DNA from 4 places in the Mesorhizobium sp. M1295 genome. Region 1 is predicted to be linked to each of the others. Evidence: predicted binding sites of a transcription regulator. Region 1 holds the regulator's gene; each other region holds the start of a gene.
What was found. Region 1 encodes PhoB, which activates phosphate uptake and scavenging genes when phosphate is short. Its sites were predicted from a motif close to TGTCATNNANCTGTCAT; they were not measured.

Region 1 (5,878 bases):
TGCCCGCGCCCGCTCAGGCGCCCGATCGGCATAGCGGTCGAGCTGTTGGCCGGCATTCCCTCGATCATCTACGGCATCTGGGGCCTGTTCGTGTTCGCGCCGTTCCTGCAGACGACGATACAGCCCTTCATCATCAACATCTTCCACGGCGTGCCGGGACTATCCAGCCTTTTCGCCGGCCCTCCTTACGGCATCGGCCTTCTGACCTCGGCGCTGATCCTCGCCATCATGGTGCTGCCCTTCATCACCTCGATCACCAAGGACGTCTTCGATACGGTGCCGGCGGTGCTGAAGGAATCGGCCTACGGCATCGGTTGCACGACCTGGGAAGTGACCCGGCGCGTGGTCATTCCCTATACCCGCATCGGTATCATGGGCGGCGTCATGCTTGGCCTCGGCCGCGCGCTCGGCGAAACCATGGCGGTGACCTTCGTCATCGGCAACGCCCACCGCATCAGCGCCTCCCTGTTCGCGCCGGGCACGACCATCTCGGCGACCATCGCGAATGAATTCACCGAGGCCGACGGCGATCTCTACACCTCTTCCCTGGTTTCGCTCGGCCTGATCCTGTTCGTCATCACTTTCCTGATCCTTGCCGCCGCCCGCTATATGCTGATGCGGATCGACGCCCGTACGGGAGCCTGACCGATGTCGACATCCTCATCGCTCCACAGCCGCCGCAAAGCCAGAAATTCGGTGATGATGGCGCTTTGCGTCGTCGCCGCCGGCATCGGGCTTGCCTGGCTGGCGCTCATTCTCGGTGCACTGGTCTATAAGGGCACAGCCGGGCTTTCGTTCGCGGTCTTCACCGAGATGACGCCACCGCCAGGCGAGGCCGGCGGCCTGCTCAATGCAATCGCGGGCAGCCTGCTGATGACGATCATCGCCGTTGTCGTCGGCACGCCGATCGGCGTGCTGGCGGGAACCTACATGGCCGAATATGGGCGTTTCTCGCGCATCACCACCGTCGTGCGCTTCATCAACGACATCCTGTTGTCGGCGCCGTCGATCATCATCGGCTTGTTCGTCTATGAGTTGATGGTGCGGCCAATGGGGCATTTCTCGGCCATAGCCGGCGCCGTTGCGCTTGCCATCCTGGTCATTCCGGTGGTCGTGCGCACCACTGAAGACATGCTCAACCTGGTGCCGAACGCGTTGCGTGAAGCCGGCGCCGCGATCGGCGCGCCGCGCTGGGTGGTGATCCGTTCGGTCGCCTACCGCGCCGCATTGTCCGGCATCGTCACCGGCATATTGCTGGCGATAGCACGCATTTCCGGCGAGACGGCGCCGCTGCTCTTCACCGCGCTCAACAACCAGTTCTGGAGCAGCAATATCAACGCGCCGATGGCCAGCCTGCCGGTGACCATCTTCCAGTTCGCTCTCAGCCCTTACGAGGAATGGCAGCAACTGGCGTGGACCGGCGCACTCATAATCACCCTGACGGTTCTGGGCTTGAGCATCCTCGCCCGCAGCCTTACCGGACGCAGAGAGGACAGATGACACAGATGTTGTCCGCGGACATGACGATGACCGAGACGGTCGCCGAGAAGACGAAGATCGAGGTCAAGAACCTCAACTTCTACTACGGCCAGAGCAAGGCGTTGAAGGACATCACCTTGTCGCTGCCCGAGCGCAGCGTCACTGCCTTCATCGGCCCTTCGGGCTGCGGGAAATCGACGCTGCTGCGTGTGTTCAACCGCATCTACGAACTCTACCCGAAGCAGACAGCCGAGGGCCAGGTGCTGCTCGACGGCAAGAACATTCTCGACCGCTCGCAGGACCTCAATCTCCTGAGGACCAAGATCGGCATGGTGTTCCAGAAGCCGACGCCGTTCCCGATGTCGATCTACGAGAACATCGCCTTCGGCGTCAGGCTTTATGAGAATCTGGGCAAGTCCGAAATGGACGGCCGCGTCGAACAAGCGTTGAAGCGGGCCGCGCTGTGGGGCGAGGTCAAGGACAAGCTCAACGCCAGCGGCTTGAGCCTGTCAGGCGGCCAGCAGCAGCGGCTTTGTATTGCCCGCACCGTGGCGGTGAAGCCGGAAGTCATTCTGCTCGACGAGCCGGCTTCGGCACTCGACCCGCTGTCGACCGCCAAGATCGAGGAACTGATCGACGAATTGCAAGCCGACTACACGATCGTCATCGTCACCCACAACATGCAGCAGGCGGCGCGCGTATCGCGCCAGACCGCCTTCATGTATCTGGGTGAACTGGTAGAGTTCGACCGGACCGAGAAGATCTTCACGTCGCCCCGCGAGAAGCGCACGCAGGATTACATCACCGGCCGCTTCGGCTGAGCCGTTCCGATCACGCATATGAGGACAGGACCATGGGCGAACACACAGTCGCTTCTTTCGACGAGGATCTCGAGCAGATCAGCAAGCTGATCCGCGACATGGCCGACCTCGCCGGTTCGATGGTCGGCGGGGCGACCAAGGCCCTGTTGAATTCTGACAACGTGCTGGCGCAACGCGTCGTTTCCGACGATGCCATCATGGATGCGCGTCAACGCGAACTGGACGACCGCGCCATCACCCTGATCGCCAAGCGCCAGCCGATGGCCCACGATCTGCGCCATGTCGTCGGGGCGATCCGCATGGCCGGCGATCTCGAACGCATCGGCGACCTTGCCAAGAATATCGCCAAGCGTGTGAGTGCGGTCGGCCTTAGCGTCACACCGCGCGACCTATCGCATTCCATCGATGCGATGGCGCAGCTGGTGCTCATCCAGGTGCAGGGCGTCATCGAGGAGTATGCTGCAGGCGATGCGGCCGCGTTGGCCAAGCTACGCGCCGCCGACGAGCGCATCGACGTCAAATATACGTCGGTGTTCCGCGAACTGTTGACCTACATGATGGAAGACCCGCGCAACATCACCGCTTGCACGCATCTGCTGTTCTGCGCCAAGAATCTGGAGCGGATCGGCGACCATGTCACCAACATCGCCGAAAATGCGTATTATGTGCTGACCGGCGAGCAATTGCCGGTCAATCGTCCGAAGCAAGACGAAACGACAATGTCCGCACCGGCGACATGATGGGGGTGCCCAGCCGATGATCGCACCACGCATAATGGTGGTGGAGGACGAGGAGCCGTTGGGTGTGCTGCTCCGCTACAATCTCGAATCCGAAGGCTACCAGGTCGAGGTGGTGACACGCGGCGACGAAGCCGAGATCCGTTTGCAGGAGAATGTGCCCGATCTTCTGGTGCTCGACTGGATGATACCAGCGGTTTCCGGCATCGAGCTCTGCCGCCGGTTGCGGGTGCGCCCCGAAACCGAACGGCTGCCGATCATCATGCTGACCGCGCGCGGCGAGGAGAGCGACCGGGTACGCGGTCTTTCGACCGGCGCCGACGACTATCTGGTCAAACCGTTTTCGACACCGGAATTCATGGCCAGGGTCAAGGCGCTGCTGCGCCGCGCCAAGCCGGAAGTGCTGTCCAGCGTGCTGAAGGTCGGCGACATCGTGCTCGATCGCGAATCGCACAGGGTGTATCGCAAGAAGACCGAGATCCGGCTCGGGCCGACCGAATTCCGGCTGCTCGAATTCATGATGCGGCATCCGGGCCGCGTCTTCTCGCGCAGCCAGTTACTCGATAATGTCTGGGGCGAGACGATCTATATCGACGAACGCACCGTCGACGTGCATGTCGGGCGGCTGCGCAAAGCCGTCAACAACGGCCGCATGCCTGATGTCATCCGCACCATCCGCGGTGCCGGCTACGCGATCAGGGAAGATTGACCCGCCCAGTCAGGCTACGTTCTTTCTGACGCCGGGCCTCATTTGCGCGCCCGGCGCGAAAATCTGCTGGTCGACGAAGCTTAACGCCCGCATTGCACAGCCTTCGCGGATCAGCGGCAATTCGTTCGGCTCGGTATCGAAGGAGATCGAGCCCGAATGCTGGCCGCCGGCGGTCTGGGCGATGGCCTTCCGCAAGGCCGGCTCGATCAGATCAAAGGCGGCGGCACTGGCGCCGACCATTGCGACCGGTGCCGGATCGATCAGCGCGAACAGCGAGCCGAGACCGAAACCCAGCGCTTCGCCGGCCTTGCGGTAGGCTTCGCGTTCCGGCCCGTCCTTCTCGCGCGCCCGAACCGCCAGCGCGCGCATGTCGGCGTCGCTGACGTCGGCGACCGGTTGGCTGTCTTCGCTCATCTGCGTGGCGTTGCGCCAGATGGCGTAATTGCCGGCATAGGCCTCGATGCAGCCGCGCCGCCCGCAACGGCAGAGCGCGCCGCCCGGACGATGGATCATGTGGCCAAACTCGCCGCCCGAGGAATGCGTGCCGGTGAACAGCTCGCCCTTCAACACCAGCCCCATGCCGATGCCGTGCGAAAGCAGGATGGCGATGAAGTCGTCGCGATAGCGATCCGGATCGCGCCAGCGCAAAGCCACCGCCATCATATTGCAGTCGTTCTCCACCGTGGCCGGGATGCCGAATTCATCTTCCAGCATGTCGGCAAAGGCGATGTCCGTCTGCGGCGTGATCGGCGACCACAGCATGGCGCGTGCAGGGGAGTCGGTAATTCCCTGAATCGCCAGGGCGATGCGGGCGACACTGCGGACGTCAAGATCTGGATCGTCCAGCCGGCGCCGGACGATGGCCATGCATTCGCGGATCAGTTCGTCGCGCGGCATGGTCAGCGTGTCCAGCCGGCGCTGTTCCTCGGCGACCACCTGCCCCGCATAGTCGATGATGGCGGCCGACAGGAAATTCAGCGACAACACCACGGTCAGCACCGCCGCCGCTTCCGGATTGAGGGCGAGGCCGACCTGCGGACGACCGCGTTTCAACGAAACGGGTTCGCTTGCCTTGCTCTCGGCGAGGATGCCTTCCCGTATCAGGTCGGAGGAGATCGCCGATATGGTCGAATGGCTGAGGCCGGTGGTTGCGGCGATCTCCGTACGCGATGGCTGGCCGGCCCGGCGCACGGCCGAGATCACCATCGCCCGGTTGCGCCGGCGCAAATCGTCATGGCGGATTCCGACCGACATCGTTTTGCTTTCCTCCCGGTTTGCCGCGGCCGCTCATGAACCGGAAGCCGTCGGTAATGCCGACAAATAGTGTCAGATGAGGCAAATAGTGTCAGATGCAGGTGGCGCTGTCATCGTTTATTCCGAAGCTCGAAAAAACTCGCAGCAACATCAAAATCCATCAGAATCGATGTTGACAGCAGCGGGAGATCGGGCCACTATTTTTTCGAGGCTCGAAAAAATTAGCGCCTCTAAGCTGGCCTTTGGGGCCAATTGGTCACGCCGTACGCGGCGCAGGGAGGATATGATGAAGAAATTCACGACCGCCATTCTGGCGGGTGTCGCCATGACGCTGGCGCTTGCGTCGGTGGCGCAGGCTAAGGACAAGGTCATCGGCGTTTCCTGGTCGAACTTCCAGGAAGAGCGCTGGAAGACCGACGAAGCCGCAATGAAGGCGGCCATCGAGGCCGCAGGCGACAAGTATATTTCCGCCGACGCACAGTCCAATCCGGGCAAGCAGCTCACCGACGTCGAGAGCCTGATCTCGCAGGGCGCCAACGCACTGATCATCCTGGCGCAGGACGCCTCGGCGATAGGGCCGGCCGTGCAGAAGGCGCTGGACGAAGGTATTCCGGTTGTCGGCTACGACCGGCTGATCGAGAACAAGGACGTCTTTTACCTGACCTTCGACAACAAGGAAGTCGGCCGCATGCAGGCCCGCGACGTGTTCAAGGTGAAGCCGGAAGGCAACTATGTCTTCATCAAGGGCTCGGGCGCCGATCCGAATGCCGATTTCCTTTTTGCCGGTTCGATGGAAGTGCTGAAGGACGCCATCGACAGCGGCAAGATCAGGAATGTCGGCGAGGCCTATACCGACGGCTGGCTGCCGGCCAACGCCC
Region 2 (5,878 bases), on a different contig from region 1:
ATCGTGTCGGCCAGCAATGCCACGCTCCCCGACAGCACAACCACGACCATCTGCAACGCCGCGGTGATGGCCAGGATTACGAACGACCATTTGATTGCCCAGATGCCCCGGTCGGTGGTAGCAATTGTCGCATCGATGACGCCGTGGGTGTGACCGTGCGAACCGTGATCGCCGTGATGATGTGCGGCGTGCGAGCCGAACCCGAGCCAGTCCAGAATGCGGGCTACGATGGCATTCATAGATACTTCGCCAGCTGCTTGAGTTCCGCCAGCGAGTTGCCGCCGGTTTCCACGCTGTCCGTGAGGCAATGCTCGATGTGATCGTTGATCAGCTCGCGCTTGGCGCTGCTGATGGCCCTTTCGACGGCATGAAGCTGCTGCGCCAGATCAACGCAAGGGCGATGCGCCTCGATCATGGCCAGCACAGCCGCAAGGTGACCTTGCGCGCGCTTCAGGCGCTTTATGATGGAAGGATGCGAGGCGTGGAGGTGATCTGACATGCTTGAGCATATCCTCCCGGGGAGGATACGCGTCAAGCGCTTTGTCAGCCGTGCAACTCCAGAGACGCTTCACCTTGAGCATGGCTTGCTCTAAGCCTTTCCCATGAAGAAGCTTGCCCGTTTTCTTGGCCTGCTGGTCGTTGCAACAGTGCTTGCCGCAGCGCTGGGCACGCTGCTGCCGCGCCCGCTCTGGCCGGCGGCAGTTGCCGATCCGATCGGCGCAAGCCACCGCATCTTGGTGCTGCAAAATCCGATCCACACCGACATCGCCATCCCGGTCGACGACGATATGCGCCGGCGCTTCCATTTCCTGGTCGATGCCGGCATTCCTGCCGACATGGCGGAGGTCCGCTACATCGTCTTCGGCTGGGGCGGCCGCGCCTTCTATCTGGAGACGCCGACCTGGTCGGAGCTGAAGCCGATGCCGGTGATGAAGGCGCTGACCGTCGATGCCTCGGTGATGCATGTCGACATTTCCGGCGACATCGCCGAGCCGCATCCCGACGTCGCCGGCTTCGACATCGGCGACGAACGCTTTGCGGCGCTGCTCGATTACATTGCGGCAAGCTTCCAGCGGGGGCCGAACGGGGCCATTCCGATCGAGAATGCGGCCTATTCCCGCTTCGATCGTTTCTTCGAAGCCAATGGCCATTTCAACGCGCTGATCGGCTGCAACACCTGGACGGCGGCGGCACTGCGCACGGCCGGGCTGCGCACCGGCTGGTGGAACCCGCTGCCAGCCTCGCTCGGCCTGTCGATGCGGCTTCACAATTGAAGAGGGTTCCGGCTGATCAACGCCGCGATCCTTCGAGCCCTCCTTTCGCCAATCTCTAACGTTGCAGGACCTAGCAAGGCGCCGAAACTGCCAATCTCCCTCCTTGTGGGGGAGATGTCCGGCAGGACAGAGGGGGGCGCTGTCCCGCCGGCCTATCGAGCTTTTATCGCCGATCCCCAGACTCGCGCGCCCGCTAGCCATAAAGCCAATCAAGATCGGCGGCGAGCTTTTCGGGTGAGCGCATCGCCAGGAACAGGTTGCGGGCCATCGCCACCGGCCCGGCCGCGTGCCAGGCGAGGCGGTTGACCGCGCCGCGGCGGGCGACCTGGGCGACGCGCGGCCGCCGCGCCTGTTCCCAAGCGGCAAGCGCGCCGCTGAGATCGGCAGGCGAGGTGGCAACGAAGCCGGCAAGCGTCGCCGCGTCCTCGATCGCCATCGCCGCGCCCTGTGCGGCAAAGGGCGTCATCGCATGCGCCGCATCGCCGATCAGCGCGACGCCTTCCGGTGTCGTCCACCGCCGCTGCTCGACGGTGTGGATCGGCCATGCCGTCCACGGCGCCGCCTCGCTCGCCAGACGGACCAGCGCCGGCGCGGTACCGCGCATGGCGCTGACGAGGATGGCGGGGTTGGCATGCCCCGACCAGCCCTCGGCGATGCGCTCGCCCCTGGTGAAGGCGGCGAGGTTGAAGGCAGTGCCACGGCTGACCGGATAGGCGACCATATGGAAGCCGGGATAGAGGAATGCGGTAACGCAATCGGGCGCACCGATCGCTGCAAAGGCTTGGCCAGCAGGGCTGTCGGCACCGACGGTGGCGCGCCACGCCAGCTCACCTGAAAACCGGCTACTACCGAATTCGGCCGCTTTGCGGGCCAGTTGTTCTCGCACCGACGACCAGACGCCATCCGCGCCGATCAGCAGACAGCCAGCCTCGACCGTTTCGCCATCAGCCGATGCAGTGACGGCAACAGCTTTCGGTCCGGCTGCGATGTCGGTCACCCGCGCGCCAGCGACCAGTTCGATCCCGGGCTGCTCCGAAACCCGCTGCATCAGCGCTGACTGCAGATCGGCGCGGTGGGCGACGAGATAGGGTGCCCCCCAGCGCGTTTCGGCGGCCGGGCCAAGCGGTACGCGCGCCAGCTCGCCCAGCGTGGCGGCATCCTTGAGCACAACCGCCTCCGGCCGCACCGCCGTCGGCAGCAGCCGATCGAGTACGCCGAGTTGTCGAAGAATGCGTGTCGCGTTGGGCGACAACTGGATGCCGGCGCCGGCAGCCTCGAGGTGCTGCGCCTGTTCGAACAGTTTTATCCGATAGCCGCGCTCGGCGAAGGCCAGTGCCACGGTCAGCCCGGCAACGCCCGCCCCGGCGATGACGACCTGCCGGGACTGCGTTTCCTGCATCAGGCTTGTCGCAGGAGAATCAGGCGGCCTGGTCGATATAAAGGCAGCCCGGCGGCACCGTTTCCAATGCCTTCAGCTTCGGCGAATAGCGATAGAGCGTCGAGCAGTAGGGGCAGACCTTTTCATTGTCGTCGCCCATGTCGAGAAATACATGCGGATGGTCGAAAGGCGGATTGGCGCCGGTGCACATGAATTCCTTGACGCCGATGTCGATTGCCGGATAGCCCGCATCGTTCTGGAAATGGGGAATGGAACCGCCTGCCATCGTCGTCTCCTGATCTTGTCGATTGCATCTGGATCATAACCCGTCTCTTTGCAAGATCGATGAAATGAAACTGTCGCAAAAGCCTGTCAGAGGATAAGTTAAGCCGGTTAACACCGTAATCCGCGGACGGGTGTGAGAAGAGCAGGAACTATGAACGAACTGAAGCCGGTCCAGAACGAATTCATCACCATCGAGGCTGCGAGCCGCGAAGGCGGCAATCCTGACCGCTTCGTCAACCGCGAGTTTTCCTGGCTGCAATTCAATCGGCGCGTGCTCGAGGAATCGCTGAACGCCAATCATCCGCTGCTCGAGCGCGTTCGCTTCCTGTCGATATCGGCGGCCAATCTCGACGAGTTCTTCATGGTCCGCGTCGCCGGTCTTGCCGGCCAGGTGCGCGAGGGCATCGTGCTGAAGAGCCCGGACGGGCGCACCCCCGAGCAGCAGCTCGAACAATTGCTGCGCGAGGTCGAGCGCCTGCAGGAGGACCAGCAGAACAGCCTTTCGGCGCTGATGCTGCAGCTCAACAAGGAAGGCATCGAGAGCATCACCCGCGATGCGCTGACCAAGGACGAGAAGACCTGGCTCGAGGACCATTTCCAGGAGCAGGTGTTTCCGGTCCTGACGCCGCTGTCGATCGACCCAGCGCATCCGTTTCCGTTCATTCCCAATCTCGGTTTCTCGATGGCGCTGCAATTGCGCCACCGCAAGAACGGCGAGGAAATGAGCGCGCTTTTGCGCCTGCCGGTAGCGCTGAGGCGCTTCATCCGCTTGCCGGATCGCAAGCATCACGTCCGCTTCGTTCCGCTCGAAGAGGCGGTCAGTCTCTACATCGGCAAGCTGTTCCCCGGCTATGAGGTCAAGGGCTCCGGCACGTTCCGCATCATCCGCGACAGCGATATCGAGGTCGAGGAAGAATCCGAAGATCTGGTGCGGCTGTTCGAGACGGCGCTGAAGCGTCGCCGCCGCGGCTCGGTCATCCGGATCGAGTTCGACAGGCTGATGCCGTCCGAATTGCGCGACTTCGTCGCCGGCGAGCTTGGCGTCTCGGCCAGCCGCATCAGCGTGCTTACCGGGCCGCTGGCGCTTAGCCAGATCTCGGAGATCGTCGCCGTCGCTCGCGACGATCTGAAGTTCACGCCCTACAATCCGCGCTTCCCGGAGCGCATCCGCGAGCATGGTGGCGATTGCTTTGCCGCCATCCGCGAGAAGGACATCATCGTCCACCACCCCTACGAATCCTTCGACGTGGTGGTGCAGTTCCTGCGCCAGGCGATGGCCGATCAGGAAGTGGTGGCGATCAAGCAGACGCTCTACCGCACCTCCAACGACAGCCCGATCGTGCGGGCTTTGGTCGACGCCGCCGAGGCCGGCAAGTCGGTGACGGCGCTGGTCGAGCTCAAGGCGCGCTTCGACGAGGAGGCCAACATCCGCTGGGCGCGCGACCTCGAGCGCGCCGGAGTCCAGGTCGTCTTCGGCTTTCTCGAGCTGAAGACCCACGCGAAAATGTCGCTGGTGGTGCGGCGCGAGGATGGCAGGCTACGCAATTACGTGCATCTCGGCACCGGCAATTACCACCCGGTCACCGCGCGCATCTACACCGACCTGTCCTTCTTCACCACCGATCCGACGATCGCGCGCGATGTCGCGCAATTGTTCAATTTCATCACCGGCTATGCCGAGCCGGCCGAGCAGATGCGGCTGGCCATATCGCCGTTCACGCTGCGCAACCGCATCCTCAAGCATATTTCGGACGAGATCGGCCACGCGCTGGATGGCAGGCCGGCTCGCATCTGGATGAAGATGAATGCGCTGGTCGATCCGATCATCATCGATGCGCTCTACGATGCCAGCCGCGCCGGCGTCGAGATCGATCTCGTCGTGCGCGGCATCTGCTGCCTGAGACCGCAGGTGCCGGGCCTGTCGGAGAACATAAGGGTGAAGTCGATCGTCGGCCGCTTCCTCGAGCACAGCCGCATCTACTGCTTCGGCAACGGCCACGGCCTGCCCTCGGACGGGGCGATCGTCTACATCTCCTCGGCCGATTTGATGCCGCGCAATCTCGACCGCCGCGTCGAGACCATGGTGCCGATCACCAATCCAACTGTGCATGAACAGGTGCTCGGCCAGATCATGCTCGGCAACATCATGGACAACCAGCAAAGTTTCGACGTATTGGCTGACGGAACCTCCCGGCGCGTTGTGCTGGAGGAGGGCGAGGAACCGTTCAACGCGCAGGAATATTTCATGACCAATCCGAGCCTGTCCGGACGGGGCGATGCGTTGAAGTCGCATGCGCCCAAGCGCATCGCGCAGTTTAAGCGCCGCAAGAAACAGAACGCAGCGACGGGCTGATGATTTCAGCGTCCCAGGGCCGGCTTCAGGACCGCCGACCGCTGTCCATCATCGATATCGGGTCGAACTCGATCCGTCTTGTCATCTATGAAGGGCTGGCGCGCTCGCCGACCTTGCTGTTCAACGAAAAGATGCTCGCCGGCCTCGGCCGCGGCATCGTTTCGACCGGAAAGCTCGATCCCGAGGCGGTGACGCGCTCGATGGAAGAGTTCCGCCGTTTCCGCGCGCTCTCCGACCAGGCCGGCGCCGAGCGCATGTATGTGTTGGCGACCGCCGCCGCCCGTGAGGCGGTCAACGGCCCCGACTTCATCCACCGCGCCGAGGATGTACTCAAGACCGAGATCCAGGTGCTGAGCGGCCGCGAGGAAGCCCATTATTCGGCGCTCGGCGTCATCTCCGGTTTCCACCCGGCCAACGGCATCGCCGGCGATCTTGGCGGCGGCAGCCTCGAACTGATCGATATCGACGGCGAGGCGATCGGTGACGGCATCACCCTGCCGTTGGGCGGCTTGCGCCTGCAGGACATGGCGAAGAACTCGCTGACCCAGGCGGCAAAGATCACGCGCGAGCAACTGGCGCGGGCGAAAT
Region 3 (5,878 bases), 280 kb from region 1:
TGGTCCTCGACCGCATCGAGCCGCTTCGTCGCCGCGGCGAGCCGCAGGCTGGTGGTCTTGCAAAAAGCCATGACCAGCGTTTCGAACAGCTCGAATGCTGTGGCGGGCCGCAGCCCCGCGGCAAGGGCGGTGTGCACTTCCTCCACCGCCGCGAGCGGATGGCGGCGGCCGGTGACCAGCAGCCGCTCCGAGACCGCAAAATGCAATCTGCCGATGGTCGTCGACTGATGGGCGATCTCGCCATGCAGGTCGGCGGAAATGCCGTGGACGACGCCATTCTCATGCGCCAGCACCAGGCTGTCCTCATGTCCTTCGAGGATTGCATGAGCCGACGCCGGCAGCGCGCAGGCATGGCTGACCCAGGAATGGGCGCGCCGGTCGACAAGGTCGACATGCAGCCAGACCCAGCCGTCCAGTGAGGCCAGCGCGGCCTCTGTGTCCCGGGGCGCCAGCGATTCGGGAGCTTTGCCGGGAGCGGCATGATAGGCCCAGACCAGCCCGGGGGCATGATGCTGGTCGTCCGCGGCAAGCAATGTCAGATGCGATGCGTCATTCATGGCCGCCGCCGAGACAATGCACGTTCAGGATCTGGGCGGCGCCGGAGCCGGCGCCGCGACATTCTGGCCAAGTCCTATCCCCGCTCAGAATATCTGGCGGAAGATGACGAACAGCACGAAGGCAAGACAGATGGAGACCGGAAGGGTCAGTATCCAGGCCATCAGCATGTTGCGCACTGTCGACCATTGCAGGCCCGAGCCGTTCGCCGCCATGGTGCCGGCAACGCCCGACGACAGCACATGGGTGGTCGAGACCGGCAGGCCGAGATAGTCGGCCGATGCGATGGTCGCCATTGCAACAAGCTCTGCGGACGCACCCTGGCCGTAGGTCAGATGGCTTTTGCCGATCTTCTCGCCGACGGTGACGACGATGCGCTTCCAGCCGACCATGGTGCCGAGGCCGAGCGCCAGCGCGATGGCGACCTTGACCCAGAGCGGGATGAACTTCGTCGCGTTGTCGACCGCCTTGTGATAGGTCGTCACCGCCTTCAGGTCGTCGGCCTCCATCGGCAGCAGCTTCTTCTTGTCGATCAGTTTCAGCGCTTCACCGATAAGATAGATGTTGTTGCGGGCGTTGCTGACCAGCGTTGTCGGCAGCTTTTCCACGGACGGATAGGGCGACAACATTGCGCTAGTGTCGTGGATGAAGCTCTGCAGCGCAGGCGTGGTCTCGTCCTTCCAGGTCTTGGTGCGAACGGCGTCACCGACCACGGTCGCCGCGTCGGTCACGGCGACGCCGGGCTTGACGTATTTGCCGAGTACCGTTTCGACCTGCGTCGCCGCCGATTTGTAGGCTTCGAGATAATTGATATCCGGCGTGCGGTTCAGCGCGAAGGCGGTCGGCACCACGCCGATCAGGATGAGCATGATGAGGCCCATGCCCTTTTGCCCGTCATTGGAGCCGTGGGCAAAGCTGACGCCGGTGCAGGTGAAGATAAGCAGCGCCCGGATCCACAGCGGCGGCGGGGCGCTCGACTTCGGCGCCTCGTAAAGCTCGCGGTTCCTGACCAGCAGCTTCATCACCAGAAGCAGCAGCCCAGCCAGGCAAAACCCGACCAGCGGCGAGATCAGAAGCGACAGGCCGACATTGCTTGCCTGCGACCAGTCGATGCCGCTGGTGATGGAACCGGCCGGCGCCGTGAACTGGTTGGCGAGGCCGACGCCGATGATCGAACCGATCAGCGTGTGCGAGCTCGAGGCAGGCAGGCCGAGATACCAGGTTCCGAGGTTCCACATGATCGCTGCGACCAGCAGCGCAAAGACCATGGCCAGCCCGGAGCTCGATCCGACCTGAAGGATCAGTTCGACCGGTAACAGCGAAATAATGCCGAAGGCGACCGCCCCGCTGGCGGTGAGCACGCCGAGGAAGTTGAAAAAGCCGGACCACATCACTGCAAGCTCGGCCGGCATGGAATGGGTGTAGATCACCGTTGCCACCGCATTGGCGGTGTCGTGAAAACCGTTGACGAATTCGAAGCCGAGCGCGATCAGCAGCGCCAGGCCAAGCAGAATCCACGGCACCGCGACGGTGCTGGTCAGGTCCTGGCTGAGCGCGTAGCCGACATAGGCAAGGCCGCCCAGGATGATGACGGCAAAGGCCGGCAGAAACCATTTGCCGGTGCTGTTTGGCCGGTCGAGCGGATGCTCCGGCCTTGGAATTCCTGCTTCGCTGGAAACAATATCGACCATACCCCACTCCTCTTGCGTTGCAGCAAAGAATGGGAGGACGCTATGTCGGCACAATGAAGCCTGTGTGACGGCAGAGCACTTTGAGATTGGAGCAGATAGTGCTGGACGGTGGTTCCTGATCTATTCCGCGATCTCCAGCAGGGTCGATATCAGCAACCGGCGCTCGTCGGCGGAGAGAATGTCCGAACCGAACAGGTTCATGCTGCGAAGCCCTTCGATAGCGAGATAGCAGACCAGCAGCGCCTTGAGATTCGGCGTCTCCTCCTTCAGCCGCTCGAACACTTGCCGCCTGAACGATTTTATCGGCGTCAGGAAATCGGGATCCTCGGCAATCGCCGAAAATATCCAGGTCGCCGACGGTTTCGACTCCTCGGCATGCTCGGCCGAAAGCCTGATATAGGCCGCAAGCGGGCTCTCACCGCTGACGCCGTTGGTGCGGGCGGCCTCAAGCGCCTGTTGGAACGCGCTGAGATAATCCTCCACCAGCGCCTGCATCAATTTCGCCTTGGTCGGGAAATTGTAGAGAAGACCACCCTTCGACACGCCGGCACGGCTGGCGACCGCATCCAGCGACAGGCTGCCGGGACCCGTCTCGCGCGCCACGTCGGCGGCGGCGGCGAGGATCTTCTCGCGCGAATTTGTTCTGCGGGCCTTCATCAATCGTTCCCCATTCATTAGCTTAAGCGGAATTGACAAGACCGTCCAGACGGTACAGTAAGATTGCCGTCATTTGAAATTGGGACCAGTCACAGGTATGTGTTCCGGTCATCCGACCGTTATGCTGGGCCATGGCCGAGGGGACTGTTCGTGATCAAGCGCTTCATCATCGCCTTCATTCTGCTCGTGCTGGTGTGCGGCGGCATCGTCGGCTTCAACCTGTTCCGCGACAATGCGATCAAACAGTTTTTCGCCACCATGAAGCCGCCGGCCGCGACCGTGTCGACGGTCATCGTCAAACCGATGTCCTGGACGCCCGGCGTCGAGGCGATCGGTACTGTCAGTGCCGTGCGCGGCGTCGACCTGACCGTCGAAACCGCGGGTATCGTCAAGGACATCCAGTTTCATGCCAATCAGAAGGTCGCCGCCAACGCCGTGCTGCTGCAGCTCGACGATGCCGTCGAGCGGGCCGACCTCGTGGCGTCGAAGGCGCAAGCCACATCCGACCAGACGACGCTGATGCGCGCTCTTGAGCTGCAGAAGCGCGGGGTCGGCACCGACGCTACGCTGGACACGGCGCAGGCGGCAGCATCGGTCTCCTCCGCGCAGGTAAACAAGCTGCAAGCGGTGCTCGACCAAAAGCAGTTGACGGCCCCTTTCAAGGGCACCGTCGGTATTCCGAAAATCGACATTGGCCAGTATCTCACACCCGGCACCGCCGTGGTGACCTTGCAGGACATGGACACGATGCGTGTCGATTTCACCGTGCCGGAGCAGCAGCTTCCGCTGCTGAAGATCGGACAGACGGTGCGGCTGGGCATTGGCGGCGGCGACATGCCGTTCGCCGGCATCATCCGCGGTATCGATCCGAAGATCGACCCGACGAGCCGGCTGGTGACGGTGAGGGCGGAGGTCGCCAATCCTGAAGGCAAGCTGACGCCCGGCCAGTTCGTCCAGGTGCGTGTCGAACTGCCGGAGGAGAACAACGTGCTGGCGCTGCCGCAGACTGCGCTGACCTCCAGCCTGTACGGTGACTTCGTCTTCGTGGTGCGCCCGGCCAAATCCGCAGAAGTCAACGGCGCGGCTCCCGAGGCAAAGCCGGAAGAAAAACCAGCCGCGGATGCTGCCAAGCCCGCTGCCGAAGCACCCGCGGCAAAACCCGAAGAAAAGCCGGGCGCTACCCCAGCCAAACCGGCAGCGGAAGCCAAACCGGCAGCGGAAGAACAGAAGCCGCAGCTCGTGCTCGCCCAGGTGTTCGTCAAGCCAGGCCGCCACAACGCCGGCCTGGTCGAGATCCTGGAAGGCATCCAGCCCGGCGACGAAGTCGTTACCGCCGGCCAGAACCGGCTCTCCAACGGCATGTCCGTTGCCGTCGACAACACAATCGATCCGAGCAAGCCGGGGAACCAGCAGGCAGCCCAGCAATGAGCTTTTCCGACCTCTTCATCCGCCGCCCGGTCCTTTCGACCGTGCTTGCCTGCATGATCCTGCTTCTGGGTTTTCAGGGCATCTTCAACCTTTCGATCCGGCAGTATCCAGAGGTTGAAGAAACGGCCATCACGATCACCACGGCCTATCCCGGCGCCAGCGCCGACCTGATCCAGGGGTTCATTTCCGCGCCGATCGCGCGTGCTGTCGCTTCGACCGAAAACATCGATTATGTCACGTCGGCGAGCCGGCCGTCATCCAGCACCGTGACAGTGCAGATGAAACTCGGCTCCGACCCCGACGTTGCGCTGAACGAAGTCCTGTCGAAGGTTCAGAGCGTTCGCGGCGATCTGCCGGACGAAACCAAAGACCCGGTGATCGTCAAGGGCACCGGCCAGCAGTTCGCGATGATGTACATCTCGATGCAGAACCCGAACATGACGCCGGAACAGCTCACCGAATATATCGAGCGCGTCGTGCGGCCGCGTATGTCGACGGTCGAAGGTGTTGCCGACGTGCAGATTTTCGGCGCCGCCGAATATTCGATGCGCGTCTGGATCGACCCGATCAAACTGGCGGCGCGCGGTGTGACGGCGGCGGAAGTGCTGACCGCCATTAACGAATCGAATTTCCTCTCCGCGCCCGGCGATACCGAAAACGAATATGTGGCTTCCTCGATCACGGTTCGCTCGACCCTGCAGACGCCGGAGGCTTTCGCTGCCCTTCCGCTCCGCTCGAAAGACGGCAATGTGGTGAGACTGCGCGACGTGGCCCGCGTCGAACTCGCCGCGGTGAACACCGACACCAGGGTCACCTTCAACGGCAAGCCCGGCATCTTTCTCGCCATCTTTCCGACGCCGGCCGCCAATCCACTGACCACCGCGGCGGCGATCCACAAGATTGTGCCGACGATCCAGGAGACGCTGCCGCTCGGCATGACGATCGAGATCGTCTATGACTCGACCGAGCAGATCAGCGCGTCGATCGAGGAGGTGTTCAAGACCATCGGCGAGGCGGTCGCCATCGTCATCGTCGTCATCCTGCTCTTCCTCGGCTCGTTCCGCTCGGTGCTGATGCCGATCGTGACCATTCCGCTGTCGCTGATCGGCGTCTGTTTCCTGCTGTTTTCTTTGGGTTATTCGATCAACCTTTTGTCGTTGCTGGCCATGGTGCTGGCGATCGGACTGGTTGTTGACGATGCCATCGTGGTGGTGGAAAACATCCACCGCCACATGGAGGAAGACGGCTTGTCGCCGATGCAGGCGGCTTTCAACGGCATGCGGGAGATCTCCTCCGCCGTCGTCGCCATGACGATAACGTTGGCCGCCGTGTTCGCGCCGCTGGCCTTCACCGGCGGCCTGACAGGCGCACTGTTTCGCGAATTCGCAGTGACGCTTGCCGGCTCGGTGGTCCTTTCGGGTGTCGTTGCCCTAACCGTCACGCCGATGATGTCGGCACGCATCCTGAGGGCCGGCTCGCACAGCCGCTTCCAGCGCATTGTCGACAACACGTTCGGGCGCGTCGAAAACGTCTATGAGCGGCTGGTC
Region 4 (5,878 bases), on a different contig from region 1:
CCTCATTGGAAGCGAGGTAGGCGACGGCAGAGGCGACTTCGGCGCCCGTGCCCATGCGCCGCGTCGGGATCGCCGCCATGATCGCCTCTTTCTGCTTGTCGTTGAGCTTGTCGGTCATCGCCGATTCGATGAAGCCCGGGGCGACGCAGTTGACGGTTATATTGCGGGTGGCGATCTCCTGCGCCAGCGATTTGGAAAAGCCGATCATTCCGGCTTTGGAGGCGCAATAATTGGCCTGGCCGGGATTGCCGGTGACGCCGACCACTGAAGTGATGTTGATGATGCGGCCATGGCGGCGCCGCATCATCGGATGGGTAAGCTCGCGGGTCAGCCGGAACACGGCGGTCAAGTTGACCTCGATCACGCTATCCCAGTCGGCATCAGCCATGCGTACGAACAACCCGTCCTTCGTGATGCCGGCATTGTTGACGAGGATGTCGACGCCTTCGAGATCGGCCTCCGCCTTCTGGCCAAGCGCCTTGACCTCGTCGCGATTGGAAAGATTGGCCGGAAACAGCTTGACCCGGTCGCCCAGTTCGGCGGCCAGCGCCTCCAGTTTCTCGATACGCGTGCCGTGCAGGCCGACGATGGCGCCCTGGCCATGCAGCACGCGGGCGATCGCCTCGCCGATGCCCCCCGATGCGCCGGTGACGAGCGCCTTGCGGCCGGTCAATTCGAACATTTTTGTCTCCTGATCTGAGCGAACACCCTTCGCACGGAGCGGGGTCAAATCGCCAGTTGATTATGCAAGCGCCGCCAGCGCCGCCTCGACATCCGCCGCGGATCCGATTGCACTGGTGGCAATATCGCGGTTAATGCGCCGCGCCAGCCCCGACAGAACCTTGCCGGCGCCTACTTCATATAGCGTCGCAACGCCATTCGCGCCGAACCACTCCACCGTTTCGCGCCAGCGCACGCGCCCGATCACCTGTTCGACGAGGCGGCGGGCGATCTCGTCGGGATCGCTCGTCGGGGTCACCGTAACATTGGAGACCAGCGGCACGGCCGGTGCACTCTTCGTCACGGCGGCCAGTGCCTCCCGCATGATCTCGGCCGCCGGCTTCATCAATGCCGAATGGAAGGGCGCCGAAACCTGCAGCATGAGCGCCCGCTTGGCGCCCTTCTCCGTGCATAGCTTCGCCGCCAGTTCGACCGCCGACCTGGCGCCGGAGATTACCAGCTGGCCGCCGCCATTATCATTGGCGATCTGGCAAACCAAGGCTTGCGCGGGATCTTTGGCCGCGCCTTGGGCAGCCTCTGCGCAGGCGGCTTCGACGTCGGCTTGTTCCAGCCCGATGATCGCCGCCATGGCGCCCTCGCCGGCCGGTACCGCCGCCTGCATGGCGTTACCCCGGATGCGCAACAGTCGGGCGGCGTCGGCGACCGAAACGAAACCGGCGGCCGCAAGTGCCGAATATTCGCCAAGCGAGTGGCCGGCGACATAGGTGACCTTGCCTTTCAGGGAGAAGCCGCGCGCCTCCAACGCCCGGATTGCGGCAAGCGACACCGCCATCAGCGCCGGCTGGGCATTGGCGGTCAGCGTCAGCGTCTCTTCCGGGCCTTCCCAGATAAGCTTCGATAGATTTTCGCCGAGCGCATCATCGACTTCCTCGAAGATCCGCCGCGATTCAACAAAGGTATCGGCAAGGTCCTTGCCCATGCCGACAGCCTGGCTGCCCTGCCCCGGAAAGGTGAATGCGATGGCCATCGGCGGCTCCCAGCTGCTGGTTCTCGTTGCCTGTGACGCAAGGCGTGCGGCCAAGTCAAGTCCAACCTTGACCGCGCAACGTCGGCCGAGTGCCTGTTTCGGCAGGCTTTTTGGCGATCACTCATGATGAAAACCGCTCACGATTTGTTTGCTGGCTCTTCTTATTTCCGCCACAGGCGCTAGCTTTGCGTGACAGTTCGATGACAGTCGAGTGACGCTTTTGTTGCGGGCCGGGGAACTATCGCAGTGGCAAAGACCAAGAAGAGCGCAGCCGAGGCCGCGCCACAGTTTCTCGAAGGCGATCCGGCCACCGGCTATCTGCCAGGGCGCAAATGGCCTGTCATCCGCTATGGCTTCATCAGCCTGTTGGCCGCGGCCATCCTGGTGTTCGCTATCGAATTGATCGTGCGCGGCAACTTTGCCGGCACCATCGACTTCTTTCTGCAGCCCTTCAAACCCGGCTGGACCACAATCATCATTTTTGCGTTGATCCTCATAGGGCTCGACGCCGTGCTCGGCCGCAGCCATCAGAGCCTGATGATCCTCGCGCCGCTGACGTTGTCGCTGGCGTTCGTCGGCCACCAGAAGTCGCTCTATCTCGGCGATCCGCTCTATCCGACTGATTTCCTCTATTCTCGGCAGATCGTGGCGCTGATGCCGCTCCTGGTACGCGATCGCCCGGGAACCGCCATTGCCCTGGCGATCGGCGTCGTCGGCGGGCTGTCGCTTCTCGTCTATGGCTGGCGGCTATGGCGCCGCCGCGTTCCGGCGCTCAGCCACAAGGGCCGCCTTGCCCGACTGACGCTGACAGTGCCGCTGATCGCCTTCTTCGTCTCCATCATGGACTATGCCACTTTCTCATGGACGCGCGACCGGCTGCAGATCATCCCGATCATGTGGGACCAGAAGGAAAACTATGCCTCGAACGGTTTTGCGCTCGCATTCGCGCTGAACGTCCCGATGGCCCATGTCTCGGCGCCGCCCGGCTATTCCGGCAAGGCGATCGAAGCGATCGGCAAACCGCAGGTGACGGCCTCGGTACCCGCCGAGAAGCCCGACATCATCGTCGTCATGAGCGAATCCTTCTGGGATCCGACCAAGCTGCCCGGCGTCACCATCACGCCCGACCCTATCCCCAATGTGCGGGCACTGCGCACGGGCTACATGTTCTCGCCCGAATTCGGCGGCATGACGGCCAACATCGAGTTCGAGGCCCTGACCGGCTTTTCCAACGCCTTCCTGCCGGCGGGCAGTATTCCCTACCAGCAATATGTGCGGACACCTACCCCGTCGCTGGCGACCTTCCTGAAAAGTCAGGGCTACCGGGCGCGCGCCATCCATCCCGGCACCAACTGGTTCTGGAACCGGGGAGCCGTCTATGCCGATTTCGGCTTCAACGACTTCAAGTCCGAGGAGACGTTGCCGCCCATGCAAAAACGCGGACCGCTCGCGTCGGACGCAGCGATGACCGACGAGATCATCCACGAGGCCGATACCAGCGCCGAGCCGGTCTTCTTTTTCGCCGTCAGCCTGCAGAACCACGGGCCGTATGAGCCCTATCGCTATAACAATCCGACCCATAAGGTGCAGGCGCCGATCAGCCAATGGGCACGTGAATCGCTGTTGAGCTACGCCGAAGGCTCTTCCGACGCGGACCGTGGCCTCGAGCGGCTGATCGAATGGGCGAAGAAACGCCAGCGGCCGACGGTCATCGCCTTCTTCGGCGACCATCTGCCGCCGCTTGGGCCGGTCTACGTCGAGACCGGTTTCCTGAAGGACAATGTCGCGCCGCGCAAGGAGGCGGCCGACCTGATGCTGCTGCACCACCAGACGCCGCTGATCGTCTGGTCAAACCGCAGCGGCCCGGCCGAGGATCTCGGCGCCGTCAGCCCAGCCTTCCTGCCCTATCATATCCTGAAGACTGCCGGCATCAGTCATCCCTATTACACCGGCTTCCTCGGCCAGTTGCGGGAGCACTACCGCGTCATCGACCGCAATTTGCTGTTGGCACCGGCGGGCGACGCCACCCCCGATTGGTCGCGTCAGAAAGAGATCGACCCGGCAATCCGCGACTTCCGTCTGCTGCAGTACGACATGATGTTCGGCAAGCGCCATGCGGCGCCCGATTTCTTCCCCGAAACCACACGCAAAGTGGCTGCGCACACGAGTTGAGCAGCGGCGGCGGAACGGCCGTTGGGCGACTGACGTCGTTCAGTTCGTCAAGTGCAGGTGCGAAATCGAGCTTCCGATTTTCAGGAACACGCTTTCGAGCTGGGTGACGTCGTTGGTCGGGTAATAATCCGACGGCGACGACGCGCAGGCCTCGTAGAGCTTGCGGTTGGCTGCGGTGTCGGCCTGCAGCAGTACTGTGAAGATCTGCACGTCCTGTTTCTTCAACGTGTTGCAGACATTGGTTGTCCAGTCGTCGACATTGCGCGCGGCCGCGGTCTGGTCGCTGGATCCGAACCGACCCGAGGCCAGGAACCCGTAAGAACCATAGTCCGACTTCTGTGGCGTATCCTTCGCGCCATAGACAACATTTTCGCCGTCGGTGAGCAGCAGCACCGTTTTGGTCGTGCCTGACGCCCTGAACGGCGCGCCGTCACTGTAGGGCGGTTCCGGCGAGAGTACCCGCATCCCCCATGACAACCCTTCCGAAACATTGGTCCCCGAGCCGTTCCATTCGATCATCTCACTGACGGCCTTACGCAATTTGTCGAAATCGTCGGTCAGCGGCACTATCGGCGTCGGACAGGCCCGGTTTGGGCCGATGGTCAGGGGGCATTTCTTGTCGTTGATCAGCTTCATCGTCGAAACACTGTACTTCGCGATGTCGCCGGTGAGGCCGGGGAGCAGGGTGATAACCGTATCGTCGAGATAGGAATTATTGTAGCCGGTCGCCGAATTGCCATAGGAGCTGTTCGGATTTTTGGCGTTACCTGGATCGTCCGGCGCGAAATAGGGTACGAACAGGGTGTCCGGTTTGTTTTGGTCGGGCGAAATGTCGGAAACATTGTTGGTTCCGGGCCGCGCCTCGACGCAGCCTCTCCATTCGACGCCCAATTGCTTGAACAGGTCCATATGGTTGACGCGCTTGCCGCCGACCAAGGGGAAATTGGCGCCATTGTTCGGCGATTTGCCGGCCATGTCGATCCAGGCCGGATCGTAGTCCTCGCCCTTGACATTGACCGCGGTGACGAACGGCACCACTGCGACACGTACGCTGCGCGTCGGCGACTTCGCGGCTTGGAGCATATCGATCAAGCCCGTCGCCGCCGTCCGCAATGCGCCGATGCGGTCGTTGCTGGCCATCGACCCGGTATTGTCGAGCACCAGCACGACTTCGAGCTGATTGGTCGATTCGACGGCGCCGGCATCGACGGTGATGCGCTTGTCGTTGCCGAACAGGAAGGCGAAGTTCAAGTTGACATCGGCCGCGGCGACAGCCTTTGTCTGGATGTAATTGAGGCCCCTTTCGACGGTAAGCGTCGCTTCGGCGTTCCTCAACTCGCTGTGGCCGGCGACATTGGTCTGGAAGTAGCGGTCGAAGACGTCCTTGCGCGTGGCCTCGATGTCGCCGAGATGCGAAGATGCAAGGTTCGCGGCATCGAGCGCGTTCTGCAAGCTGACCTTGGCCCTCATCAAGGTGGACACGTCCACGGCAAAGGCGACGGCCGTCAGAACCGCAGGCAACCCGAACGCCAGCATCAGGGCAAAGTTGCCGCTCTTCGAACGGCAGAACTTGTCGAACAGCATTTTACCCCCAAACCGCCTTGCTGGCGGCCGCGCGCGAACTGTTTCGTTTTGCATTCGCATGATGAACGGCGGGTTGCCACCACGCCCGCCGGCACGGGGAACTTCGCATGATGGTTAAGGTCAGGTTTCAGGAAATCCGTAAAACCTTGCCATCGAGGTCCGTTGTGCTCTGGAAGGTAGGGCGCTAGTCGAGCCGTTTGGCCTGTCGTTTGGCCTTGCTTTGCGGTCAAATTCCTGTATAGACGCCCGCAATCTGCCGGTCCTTGCTGGGGGCTGAACGGAGGGCCGGAGGTTTTCGAAACCTTCGCGTGGAGCCAGAAGCGCTTCCGCCTCCCGTGTCTCCGCTCTCGACCGTCTCGTCATGCTCCTTTCTTCCCCGTCTTCGCAAGGATTGCGGGTCAGAGAAGTTGCAGA

Region 2: NKH29_RS22465 (RNA degradosome polyphosphate kinase) is a predicted target of PhoB. The motif match lies at 2,999-3,015, and genes of this name have one in related genera.
Region 3: NKH29_RS03575 (inorganic phosphate transporter) is a predicted target of PhoB. The motif match lies at 2,300-2,316, and genes of this name have one in related genera.
Region 4: NKH29_RS22940 (LTA synthase family protein) is a predicted target of PhoB. The motif match lies at 1,898-1,914, and genes of this name have one in related genera.

What each region holds. Positions count from the first base shown of each region.
Region 1 covers NZ_JAMYLU010000002.1:389,379-395,256, forward strand. The annotation lists gene pstC (phosphate ABC transporter permease subunit PstC) at 1-645, shown strand, start outside; gene pstA (phosphate ABC transporter permease PstA) at 649-1,500, shown strand; gene pstB (phosphate ABC transporter ATP-binding protein PstB) at 1,497-2,300, shown strand; gene phoU (phosphate signaling complex protein PhoU) at 2,333-3,040, shown strand; gene phoB (phosphate regulon transcriptional regulator PhoB) at 3,057-3,746, shown strand; gene NKH29_RS05025 (ROK family protein) at 3,756-5,000, opposite strand; gene xylF (D-xylose ABC transporter substrate-binding protein) at 5,287-5,878, shown strand, end outside.
Region 2 covers NZ_JAMYLU010000017.1:70,194-76,071, reverse strand. The annotation lists gene NKH29_RS22490 (cation diffusion facilitator family transporter) at 1-239, opposite strand, end outside; gene NKH29_RS22485 (metal-sensing transcriptional repressor) at 236-499, opposite strand; gene NKH29_RS22480 (TIGR02117 family protein) at 603-1,274, shown strand; gene NKH29_RS22475 (FAD-dependent monooxygenase) at 1,468-2,673, opposite strand; gene NKH29_RS22470 (zinc-finger domain-containing protein) at 2,693-2,938, opposite strand; gene NKH29_RS22465 (RNA degradosome polyphosphate kinase) at 3,089-5,290, shown strand; gene ppx (exopolyphosphatase) at 5,290-5,878, shown strand, end outside.
Region 3 covers NZ_JAMYLU010000002.1:107,627-113,504, forward strand. The annotation lists gene NKH29_RS03570 (transporter) at 1-557, opposite strand, end outside; gene NKH29_RS03575 (inorganic phosphate transporter) at 642-2,246, opposite strand; gene NKH29_RS03580 (TetR/AcrR family transcriptional regulator) at 2,367-2,903, opposite strand; gene NKH29_RS03585 (efflux RND transporter periplasmic adaptor subunit) at 3,054-4,331, shown strand; gene NKH29_RS03590 (efflux RND transporter permease subunit) at 4,328-5,878, shown strand, end outside.
Region 4 covers NZ_JAMYLU010000017.1:153,251-159,128, forward strand. The annotation lists gene fabG (3-oxoacyl-[acyl-carrier-protein] reductase) at 1-682, opposite strand, end outside; gene fabD (ACP S-malonyltransferase) at 743-1,708, opposite strand; gene NKH29_RS22940 (LTA synthase family protein) at 1,955-3,880, shown strand; gene NKH29_RS22945 (pilus assembly protein TadG-related protein) at 3,920-5,464, opposite strand.